2 regions of the Paraburkholderia sp. J76 genome follow, and region 2 is predicted to be linked to the other one. Evidence: riboswitches for the same ligand, from Rfam matches in the RefSeq annotation. Region 2 holds a riboswitch; the other holds the start of a gene.

Region 1 (5,782 bases), on a different contig from region 2:
CCTCTTCTGGCCCGTGCTCACGCTGCTGCTCGCGGGTGAGCCCTTCCATCTCGGGCCGCAGGCGGCCGGCCTGTTCGGCATCGTCGGCGCCGCGGGCGCGCTCGCCGCGCCGATGGCAGGCCGCTCCGCGGACAAGCGCGGGCCGCGCGCGGTCATCACCATGTCGATCGTGCTGATGGCGCTCGCGTTCGTGATCTTCGCGTTCTCGGGAAAGAGCCTGATCGGCCTCGTGATCGGCGTGATCGTGCTCGACGTCGGCGTGCAGGCGGCGCAAATCTCGAATCAGTCGCGTATCTATGCGCTGCGCCCCGAGGCGCGCAGCCGCGTGAATACCGTGTTCATGGTCTGCTATTTCATTGGCGGCGCCACCGGCTCCGCCGTGGGCGTGACTGCCTGGCACGCGTTCGGCTGGATGGGAGTGTGCGGGGCCGGCCTCGCGTTCACGGCGCTCGCAGGCTGGATTCACCACGCAACGCGCCCGCGCGTGGGCGCGGGCGCAGAGGCTTCTTCCTGACGGCTCAAGTTGGCCTGACCAGCCCGGCCTGAGCGGCTGGCAGCGCTAGCCGCGCGCGAGCAGGTCGGTCATATCGTCGGCGTGCTCCTCCTCCGTCGCGAGGATCTGCTCGAAGATGCGCCGCGTGGTCGTGTCGTCGTGGCCGAGATAATTGATGATCGCGCGATAGCTTTCGATTGCAATGCGCTCGGCGATCAGGTTCTCCCGGATCATGTCCTTCAGGTCGGCCCCTTCCTTGTATTCCGAGTGCGAGCGCTGGACCAGCGTCGCCGGCGAAAAATCGGGCTCGCCGCCCAGTTGCACGATGCGCGCCGCGAGCATGTCGGCGTGCTGCTGCTCCTCGTTCGCGTGCTGGAGGAACTCGGCAGCCACGGACTCGGATTCGATGCCCTTCGCCATGTAATGGTGCCGCTTGTAGCGCAGCACGCACACGAGTTCCGTGGCAAGCGAATCGTTGAGCAGCTTGATGACCGTTTCGCGATTCGCAGGGTAATCGGGGGTGACCGATCCCTGATCGAGATTGCGGCGCGCTTCATCGCGCACGCGCTTGAGGTCGAACTCAAACGTAGCGTATGTCTTCGACATCTGACTCTCCTTCGAATAGGGCATGCATGAGTGGGGTTGAGCGGCGTCGGTTTTGCGTCGCGAGCGTCATCCGCGCATCACGCCAAGCAGCAGCGTGACCACGAAGACCACGAGGAAGATGTAGAACAGGATCTTGGCGATCTCGGCCGCGCCCGCAGCGATGCCGGTGAAGCCGAACACCGCGGCGATAATCGCGATGATAAAAAACACGATGGCGTAGTGAAGCATGGCGTAGTCCTCCTGCGGTCGTCTTTTCGGCGAATGTGCTGCGCTACGTCGCGCCTGCGTCAGTGCTTGCGCAAGCAGCGGACCCGGCGCCTGTTCGCAGCCCCCGCAAGCGGCATAAATGACCGGGCACGCCACGTGCTGTAGAGGGGATTCCTAGACACCGTGGAGGACTTCCTCATGAAACGCCTGATTGCCCTGTTTCTCGTTACCGCTTCGCTGGCAGGACTTTCCGCCTGCAACACGATGGCGGGTGCCGGCGAAGACGTTTCCGCAGGCGGCCACGCCCTCACGAACTCCGCGGAAAAGGCGAAGTAACAGTTGATCAGTTGATCGCCGGGGAACGAAGAAAACGCGGCCGCTGCGCATCTTCGGATGCGCAGCGGCCGCGTGCATGTGTCTAACGGGACGCGAGGATTCAGGACGTACGGCGGCGGTCGTCGAAGATAAAGGACAAACCCACGCTGCCGAGAATCAGCACGGTCGCGACGACAGTGCCGCCCGTGACCGGCTCACCGAGCAGCAGCGCGCCGAGCGCGACCGCAACGACAGGATTCACATACATGCAACTGCTCGCGACGAGCGGGCTGGTATGGCGGATCAGATAGCCATACGCGACGTAGGCCGCCATCGTGCCGATGAGCATCAGGTAGAGGAATGCCGCGAGCGGCAAAAAATGCAACTCGCCCATGCGTTCGCCGGTGACCAACGCGACCGCGGTCGACATGGCGCCGCCGAGGCCGATTTGCAGCGCGGTCGCGATAAAGAGATCCGTGGGTAATCTGAGCTTGCCCGCCAGATGCGCGCCGATCGCCCAAAAGAGCGCGCCGCACAGAATAGCGAGGCTGCCGCCCGCGGAGCCCGAAGCCCCGCCGCCATGGCTGAGAATCGCAATACCGACGAGCCCGAGCGCGACGGCGGCCCATTCGGCCTTCGCCACGCGCCGGCCGGTAACCGCCGAGATCACGGTAGCAAAGAGCGGCACCGTCGCGACCATCACGGCCGCCGTGCCGGTTCCTACGGTACGCATGCCGTAAGCGAGCATGCCGCTCGACAGACCGACGAGCAGCGTGCCCACCACGCCGGCGTTGCGCACTTCGAGGAGCGTCGGCATGACGGGTCGCCGGCGCATGGCGAACACGAACAGGCCGATGCCGGCGAGCAGATTACGCAGGCCGGAAAGCAGCAGCGGCGGAAACGAGTCAAGCGCGACTTTCACGCCGAGATACGTCGAGCCCCAGACAAAGTAGACAACGCCAAGCGAAAGCGCGACGCGCCCGGCGCGCGATTGCGGCAGCCGCACGCCGCGCACAAAACGCCACAGCGCCGCTGCGGCCCGCAGGGCTCCGGCGAGGAACGATCGAGAATTCACGCGAGAATGCAAAGGGGGAGGCATCGTCATTTCGCCGCGGCGCGTGAATGGCTGAACCGCGGGCGCCCCGGCGGCAAGGCGGCGGGACGGGTAAAGCTCGACAGCATGGTGCAGGTGCGCAAGAACGCAAAAAAGTCGGAGTACGAAGGACACCCGGGACGGGCGACCCGCATTATGCAGTATCGCCGGTCGTTGCGGCGGCTTTCAGTAGGCTTTATGCGCGCTGCGTCATGGCGTTTGCTCTAGACTGTGCTCACTGCAAAGCCAGCGCGTCCACGCGCGCGCCGGCTTTGTGAGATCGTGCTAGCATGATCGAGTATTACGTTTAACTTTCAATTACCTGTTCGAGACACGCCGCCCGCCATGTTTTCGCTCGTTTCGCCTCCCGCTCCCGCCTTGCCGCCGCGCGCTCTTCGCAGCGCGCCGGCGCGCTTGCGGCCGGCCCGCGAGCGACTGGCGCCGAGATCCGTGTCCACCCGCCCGCGCGCCTTGCCGTCACTGTCCGCTGCGCTGTCGGCCCCGCTCTGCGCCGCCCGGCGCCCGCACTGAACCCGCCTCCCCACCTTATCGGAGCCGTTCGGTCGGGCTCCGGGCCGATCCGTTGCGCCCCGCTGCGGCCCCGCGCCCCTTCGCGCTATCTGGGCCGCCAGCCCTCGCCCTAACCTCGACTTTTTCTGGATCGCAAGGAGACCCGCCATGTCGAAGAAAATGCGCTACCTCACCGAACTCGATGTCGCCCGCCTGGAGAAGTGCGCCGCAGAGCCGGGCGCCGCGCCCGAACGCCTGGCCATGCTCGACGAATTGCTCGAGCACGCCGCGATCGTGGAGCCGCGCGACGTGGCCACGAATGTCGTCACGATGAACTCGCAGGTGACGCTCGTGGACGAGCGCAACGGCGAAGCGCTCACGTACACCGTGGTCTATCCGCATGAAGCGAACGTCGACGCCGGGCGGCTGAACGTGTTCTCGCCCGCGGGTCTCGCGCTCCTCGGCGCGAAGCGCGGCAACAGCGTGCGCTTCACCACGCCGGGAGGCGCGGTCGAAACGCTGAAAATCGAGCGCATCCTGTTTCAGCCCGAAGCTTCGAACGATTTCACGTTGTAAGCCGCCGCAAGCTGCGCCAGTTCGCGCCTGGCACATCTCACTGGCGAAGGCACTTGCCAGATCGTCGCAGCGCGGTGTATCGTTTGGCCTTGCTTACGCGGGGGTCCTGCGTCATGCGCCGCATCGAACGAAAGTCGTGCAGCGTATTTCGCGGGTGAGAAATACCCTTTGAACCTGATCTGGATAATGCCAGCGCAGGGAAGCGTCCGGACTTCGCAACATCGCTCAAGCCTCACCCATCACAGCGAAGTCCGTCCACGTTCCGTCTCGTCTCCTGCTAAGCCGTTGTTCCCACTTGGCTTTCCATGGAGAGAGACGCATGAACGCGAATCCGAAGTTCATTTCCGCCAACGCGCACGTCGACGAAGCCGCGATCGCGCCGCTGCCCAATTCCCGCAAGATCTACGTGACCGGTTCGCAGCCCGATATCCGCGTGCCGATGCGCGAGATCACGCAAGCGGATACGCCTACGGGCTTCGGCGGCGAGAAGAATCCGCCGGTCTATGTCTACGACACCTCGGGGCCGTACACCGACCCGGAAGCCAGCATCGACATTCGCGCGGGCCTGCCCGCGCTGCGCCAGAACTGGATCGAAAAGCGCGGCGACACCGAAGCGCTGCCGGGCCTCTCCTCCGAATACGGCCGCGAGCGCGCCGCCGATCCGGCCACCGCCGAACTGCGTTTTCCGGGCCTGCACCGCACGCCGCGTCGCGCGAAAAAAGGCAAGAACGTCACGCAGATGCACTACGCGCGCCAGGGCATCGTCACGCCCGAGATGGAATACATCGCGATTCGCGAGAACCAGCGCCGTGCCGAATATCTGGAAAGCCTCAAGCAAAGCGGCCCGAACGGCGCGAAGCTCGCCGCGATGATGGGCCGCCAGCATCCGGGCCAGGCATTCGGCGCCGCGGCGTTCGGCGAGAACGCGCTAAAGGAAATCACGCCCGAATTCGTGCGCGACGAAATCGCGCGTGGCCGCGCCATCATCCCCGCGAACATCAACCACCCGGAAAGCGAGCCGATGATCATCGGCCGCAACTTCCTCGTGAAGATCAACGCGAACATCGGCAATTCCGCGGTCACGTCGTCGATCGGCGAGGAAGTCGACAAGATGACGTGGGCGATCCGCTGGGGCGGCGACACGGTCATGGATCTGTCGACCGGCAAGCACATTCACGAAACGCGCGAGTGGATCATCCGCAATTCGCCGGTGCCGATCGGCACGGTGCCGATTTACCAGGCGCTCGAGAAGGTCAACGGCAAGGCCGAGGATCTCACGTGGGAAATGTTCCGCGACACGCTCATCGAACAGGCCGAGCAAGGCGTGGACTACTTCACGATCCACGCGGGCGTGCGCCTGCAATACGTGCCGCTCACCGCCAACCGCATGACGGGCATCGTCTCGCGCGGCGGGTCGATCATGGCCAAGTGGTGTCTCGCGCATCACAAGGAGTCCTTCATTTATGAGCATTTCGAAGAGATCTGCGAAATCATGAAGGAGTACGACGTGAGCTTCTCGCTTGGCGACGGCCTGCGTCCCGGCTCGATCTACGACGCCAACGACGAAGCGCAGCTCGGCGAACTGAAGACGCTCGGCGAACTCACGCAGATCGCGTGGAAGCACGACGTGCAGGTGATGATCGAAGGCCCGGGCCACGTGCCGATGCAGCTCATCAAGGAGAACATGGATCTCCAGCTCGACTGGTGCAAGGAAGCGCCCTTTTACACGCTCGGGCCGCTCACCACCGACATCGCGCCGGGCTACGACCACATCACCTCGGGCATCGGCGCCGCGATGATCGGCTGGTTCGGCACGGCCATGCTCTGCTACGTCACGCCGAAGGAACACCTGGGTCTGCCGAACAAGGACGACGTGAAGGACGGCATCATCACGTACAAGCTCGCGGCGCACGCGGCCGATCTCGCGAAGGGCCATCCGGGCGCGCAGGTGCGCGACAACGCGCTCTCCAAGGCGCGCTTCG
Region 2 (5,782 bases):
GAAGGCGCGAGGTCGCGTGCGCCGCGCAGGCCGACGGCGTTGAGCTTCATGAGCACGAGGTCGCGGATCAGCTCTTCCGGAAGATCGGTGTGCTCGCGCAGCGCAAAGGCGACGTTTTCGAACACCGACATGTCGGTGAAGAGCGCGCCGAACTGGAAGAGCATGCCCATCTTGCGGCGCAGGCCGTAGAGGCCGTCGCGCGATTGCGCGCCGACGTCCTGGCCGCCGAACAGCACCTGGCCGCGCTGGGCGCGAACAAGGCCACCGATCAAGCGCAGCACTGTCGTTTTTCCGCCACCGGAACCGCCCATGACCGCCACGACCTGACCGCGCGCAAAGCGCATGTTCAGGCCGGACAGGACGAGCCGGTCGCCGTAGCCGAAGTCGACGTCGCGCAGCTCCAGTAGGTTCTCAGAGGTTGAGGGCACGTGGCTGACAGTCCATTTACACGAAGGCGGGATTATAGGGCCATCGTGGAAAACCTGCCGTGGCGCCCCGGGACCCGTTGATGTAGGCCACACGTTGCCCGCTGTCGCGGGGTTGCGGCCACCTCGGCTCCGGGTCGCGCGTGCGGCGCAGCCCGAAGCCAGGGCGGACCATTATTGCGTAAACGCGTTGCGCAATGCAGCAACCGCGGCAGGCGGGTCGGCCGCCTCCGTCACGGCGCGCACCACGGCCGCGCTGCCCGCGCCCGTGGCGAGCACCTCGGGCAGCACATTGCCGTCGATGCCGCCGATCGCCACCATCGGCACGACGCCGTCCAGCAGCTTCACGTAGCGGGCAAGACGCGCGAGGCCCTGGGGCGCCGTGGGCATCGCCTTGGTCGTCGTCGCGAAGACCGCGCCGCACGCGAGGTAGCTCGGGCGGAAGTGCAGCGCCGTGAGCATCTCGAAGTAGCCGTGCGTCGAAAGGCCAAGACGCACGCCGGCCGCCGCGATCGCGCCGAGGTCGGCTTCGCGCAGGTCCTCCTGGCCGAGGTGCACGCCGTAGGCGCCCGCCGCGACGGCCTCGCGCCAGTGGTCGTTGATGAACAGTTGCGCGTCGTGCTTGCGGCCCGCCGCGACGCAGCGCTCGATCTCCTGCGTGAGCGCCGGCGATTTCGGCTGCTTGCTACGCAGTTGCACCGTCTTCACGCCGTAGTCGAGCACGCGCTCGACCCAATCCGCCGTGGGCAGCACCGGATAGAGGCCAAGCTTCGCGGGGCACGGCGCGAACGGCTGCGGGGGCGCGGCGGGCAGGCCCAGCACACGCGGGAAGCGCTCGATGTCGACGGGCCACGCGTCGGCCTGCTGCTCGTCGCCGTCGCGCCATGCGAGCGCGAGCACGAGCGCGTCGTGCGGATCGAAGCCGCAGTCGAGAAATGCCGCCAGCGCGGGAATCCAGTCCTCCGCCAGTTCGCCTTCGAGCGCGTAACGTTCGCCGCCGAGATGCAGTGTGGCGCGCGCCGCCTTCGGGTTTTCGCCCGCGGCTTCGATCACGCCCGCGCCGTCGGTCATCCAGCGCGCGATGTTGGCCAAATGTGGCGCCGCGTCGGTGACGATGATGAGATCGCCGCCGTTGGGCACGTCGGGCGGCGTGAGGCAGATGCGCCACGGCGCATGCGTGGGCTGCCAGTCGCCCAGGCGCGCGCGAATGCGCTCCGCCGTTTCGGTGAGTTCGTCGGCGGGCGGCCAGAACAGTTCGCGGTCCTTAAGTCGCAGCGTTTCGGTCATCGTTTGTCTCCATCCTGGTGCCAGAAAGGCATGCCGACCACGGGTGTGCTCGCCACCGCCGCCTCGCGCTCGGCCATCGGCCCGGCGAGAAATGCCGCACGGCCGGCCTCGACGCCCAGCGCGAACGCACGCGCCATCGCATCGGGGTGCGTGGCCTGCGACACGGCCGTGTTGAGCAGCACGCCGTCGAAGCCCCACTCCATCACCTGGCACGCATGCGACGGCACGCCGAGACCCGCATCGACGATGAGCGGCACATCGGGCAAGCGCTCGCGCAGCACGCGCAGGCCATACGGATTGATCACGCCCTTGCCGGTGCCGATCGGCGCGCCCCACGGCATGAGCGCCTCGCAGCCCGCGTCGAGCAGGCGCCGGCCGATCACGAGGTCTTCGGTGCAATACGGCAGCACCTTGAAGCCGTCCTTCACGAGTCGCGCAGCGGCCTCGATCAGGCCGACCGGGTCGGGCTGCAGCGTGTAGTCGTCGCCGATCAGTTCGAGCTTGATCCAGTCGGTTTCGAAGACTTCGCGCGCCATGTGCGCCGTCGTCACGGCCTCGTTGACGGTGAGACAGCCGGCCGTGTTCGGCAGGAGCGGCACGCCGTGGCGCTTGAGCAGATCGAAAAAGCCCGCTTCGGCGGTGCCTTCGTTCATCTGGCGGCGCAGCGCGACGGTGATCATGCCGGGACGCGCGGCCGCCATCGAATCGGCGAGCGATTGCAGCGACGGATAGCGCGACGTGCCGAGCAGCACGCGGCTCGCGAAGGTTTCGCCGTAGAGCGTGAGCGCGTCGGCGGTGGGAGTGGTGGTCATGGGTTGGAATCCTTGGGCGGTTGTCGTGAAAGCGCTCGCGACCTGTGCAACAAGCGGCGGCGCGCGACCGGAGGCTTTGAGCGAGCGAGGCTCAGCCACCGGCCACGGGGCTCACGACGTCGAGGCGGTCGCCCGCCTGGAGCGCGCGCGCGCCATGCTGGGCGCGCGCCACGAAATCGCCGTTCAGCGCGACGGCGAACGGCGGACGCGCGCCAAATGCGGCGAGCGCATCGGCGACAGTCGCGCCCTCGCGCAGCGTGACCGGCTTCTGGTTGATGTGAATGTCCATGGCAAATACGTTCTCAGACTGCGGATTGTTTCGGGTAGCGCTTCAGGCCGGCTCGTGCGCGCCCTGCACGTGGAGCATCTCGCCCCAGCGCGAGGCGCGGCGCAGCGACTCGAAGGAATCGGCGTCGTTCACGCGCTCGTCGAGCAGCGCCTGGGCGACGCGCGCGGCTTCGTCGGCGACTGCCGGCGCGATCATGAATCCGTGCCGGTAAAGGCCGTTCACGCGCAGCGTGGTCTTGCCGTCCCAAATGAGCGCCGGGCGATGATCGGGCAGCGTCGGGCGGCACTGCGTGTTCAACTCCAGAATGCGCGCCTCGCCGAACGCCGGATGCACCGCAAACGCCGCGCTCAGCAGTTCGAGCGCCGAGCGCACGCTCACAGGCGAACGGTCCTCGCCTTCGATCTCGGTCGCGCCGATCACGAAAACGTCGTTCTCCTTGGGCGCGATATAGAGCGGATAACGCGGATGCAGCAGCCGCACCGGCCGAGTGAGCGCGATGCCCGGCGCGTGCACGCGCGCGACTTCACCGCGAATTCCGCGCAAACCCGGCAGCACAGGTTTGGCGCCCAGCCCGCGACAATCTATCGTCACGCGCGCAAGCGGCGGGTTGGCCTCGTCGACCGTGGTATGCCAGTGAGTCTCCACGCCGCGATCGGCGAGCCCCGCGGCCAAAGCGGCCAACGCCTGGCGATTGTCGAGCTGGCCCTCGCCTTCGAGCAACCAGCCGCGCGCGAAGCGCCCGGCGAGCGCCGGTTCGGCTGCGTCGAGCTGGGCGCCGGCGAGCGCGACGAAGTTCGACTCGGCGAGCGAACGCGGCGCGTTGGCGCGCACGCGGCGCTCGAAGAGCGGGGCTTCGGTGCGATCGGCGGTATGCCAGACGACGAGCGTGCCATTGCGCTGGAAGAACACAGGCTGCGGCAGCCCGGCCAGAATGCGCGGCCAGGTTTCGAGCGACTCGATGCCAAGCTCGGTGATGAGCAACTCGGCCACAGCCGCCTCCGCGAGAGGGGCGAGCATGGCCGCCGCGACCCAGGCCGCGGCTTCGCCGCCTTCGGGGCCGCCACGTTCGTAGAGCGCGACGCGATGGCCCTCGCCGGCAAGATGCCATGCGACGAGCCGGCCGCTCAAGCCGCCGCCCAGCACGGCAAAGTCGGGCATGCCGCCCGCGCGATGATGATGGGCGCGGCTCATGACGGCGCTCCGTCACGCAAGGCGCACGGCAACGCGAACGGCACCGCGCACGCGATAAAAAACGGGGAGCAAAGAGAATAGGCGGTCATCGTATCCTTTCCGTACGGCAGCAGCAGACGTACCCAAGGACGAAACCGGCTGGCAAGGCCGACCGTGGAGGCTATGCGGCGCAGACGGCCCGGCACGAATGCGAAACTCGCGGAATTCGTACGAACCGATGCGCCCAAAGCGCAGCCCGGCGGGAATCCTGGCGCCCTGCGAAGGCTGGGCGCCGGCCAAGACTTTCTGAAACTTCCCGCGCCGGTATTACCCGGATCGGGTGCGAAGGGTCTCTCTCAGCCTCAGTACGGCATGCCCCGCATACCGGTGAAGCACCCCTGTTTCGTCAAAGTCGATTAGACCACAAAAGCCGCGCGGCCCGCAAACCTCGGCGGAACGGGCCGCCGGCTCTGGCACAATGCCCTGAGCCCGCCTCTTTCGCCTCGCAGGCCCGCGCGGTGAGACAATGGGCGCCACGCCACGGCGGCGCAGGCGCGCGCTTGTGTCTCCGCTTTCGGCCCGCTTTTCGCCGATTAAGACTCACTTAAGCGCCCGGCGACAGAATCGCTGCAAAATCGCCGCCCCGCAGCCGCCATGCGGCGCGAGAGCGCATGCCCCGAGCGGGCCGCCACATCTTCAGGACGCACATGACCAACCAACCTGCTGCCCCCGCCACGCCCGATCAGAACGAGCATCAGAAGATCACCGCGTGGAGCCTGATCAAGCCTTACTGGGTGTCCGAGGAACGCTGGGTCGCCTGGGGTCTGCTCGTCGCGATCATCGTGATGAATCTGCTCGTCGTGTGGATCAACGTGCGGCTGAACGGCTGGAGCGCGGAGTTCTACAACGCGTTGCAGGCCAAGGACGTCAAGCGCTTCCCGCCACTGTTGCTGACCTTCACCGAGCTGGCGTTCGGCTTCATCATCCTCGCGGTGTATGGCCGGTATCTGCGGCAGATGCTCGGCTTTCGCTGGCGCCAGTGGCTCACCCACCGCTTCCTGAACGAGTGGCTCGGCAAGGGCGCGTTCTACCGCATCGAGCGCGACCGTCTCGCCGATAACCCCGACCAGCGGATCAGCGACGACCTTCAGTCGTTCGCCACGACCACGCTTTCGCTCACGCTCGACCTCCTCTCCACGGTCGTCACGCTCATCTCGTTCATCACGATCCTGTGGACGCTCGCGGGCGCGCTCACGGTCACGCTGGGCGGCACGCCGATCGCGATTCCGGGCTACATGGTCTGGGCCGCCGCGCTCTACGCCGTGTTCGGCTCGCTCGTGATCCAGAAGGTCGGCCACCCGCTCGTGTCGATCAACTATCAGCAACAAAAGGTGGAAGCGGACTTCCGCTTCGGCCTGATCCGCCTGCGCGAAAACGCCGAACAGATCGCGCTTTACGACGGCATGAACACCGAGCGCAGCAACGCGCAAGGGCTCTTCCAGCACATCCGCGAAAACTGGTGGCGCGTGATGAAGTACACGAAGCGCCTCACCTTCGTGCTGAGCTTCTACGGCCAGATCGCCATCATCTTCCCGCTCGTCGTGGCCGCGCCGCGGTACTTCGCGGGCGCCTTCACGTTTGGCGTGCTGATGCAGATCTCGCAGGCCTTCGGCACCGTGAGCGATTCGTTCTCGTGGTTCATCAATAGTTACTCCACGCTGGTCGAATGGCGCGCTACCGTGAACCGTCTGCGCGAATTCGTGCGCGTGGTGCACTCGCCGCGCCTGAAGGAATCGGTC

The links. A riboswitch is a leader RNA that binds a small molecule or an ion and turns the genes downstream of it on or off. The one in region 2 is predicted to bind thiamine pyrophosphate.
Region 1: it holds a riboswitch for thiamine pyrophosphate, as region 2 does, so the genes downstream of both, thiC (phosphomethylpyrimidine synthase ThiC) here and U5768_RS27925 (FAD-dependent oxidoreductase) in region 2, are expected to answer to the same signal.

The regions. Positions count from the first base shown of each region.
Region 1 is NZ_CAJMZJ010000003.1:111,457-117,238, reverse strand. It holds gene U5768_RS07115 (MFS transporter) at 1-514, shown strand, start outside; gene U5768_RS07110 (ferritin-like domain-containing protein) at 560-1,099, opposite strand; gene U5768_RS07105 (DUF1328 family protein) at 1,166-1,327, opposite strand; gene U5768_RS07100 (entericidin A/B family lipoprotein) at 1,505-1,642, shown strand; gene U5768_RS07095 (EamA family transporter) at 1,743-2,648, opposite strand; gene U5768_RS07090 (GreA/GreB family elongation factor) at 3,393-3,800, shown strand; TPP riboswitch at 3,890-4,019, shown strand; gene thiC (phosphomethylpyrimidine synthase ThiC) at 4,120-5,782, shown strand, end outside.
Region 2 is NZ_CAJMZJ010000018.1:74,889-80,670, reverse strand. It holds gene U5768_RS27945 (ABC transporter ATP-binding protein) at 1-428, opposite strand, end outside; gene thiE (thiamine phosphate synthase) at 600-1,712, opposite strand; gene U5768_RS27935 (thiazole synthase) at 1,709-2,524, opposite strand; gene thiS (sulfur carrier protein ThiS) at 2,616-2,813, opposite strand; gene U5768_RS27925 (FAD-dependent oxidoreductase) at 2,856-4,004, opposite strand; TPP riboswitch at 4,280-4,393, opposite strand; gene U5768_RS27920 (ABC transporter ATP-binding protein/permease) at 4,691-5,782, shown strand, end outside.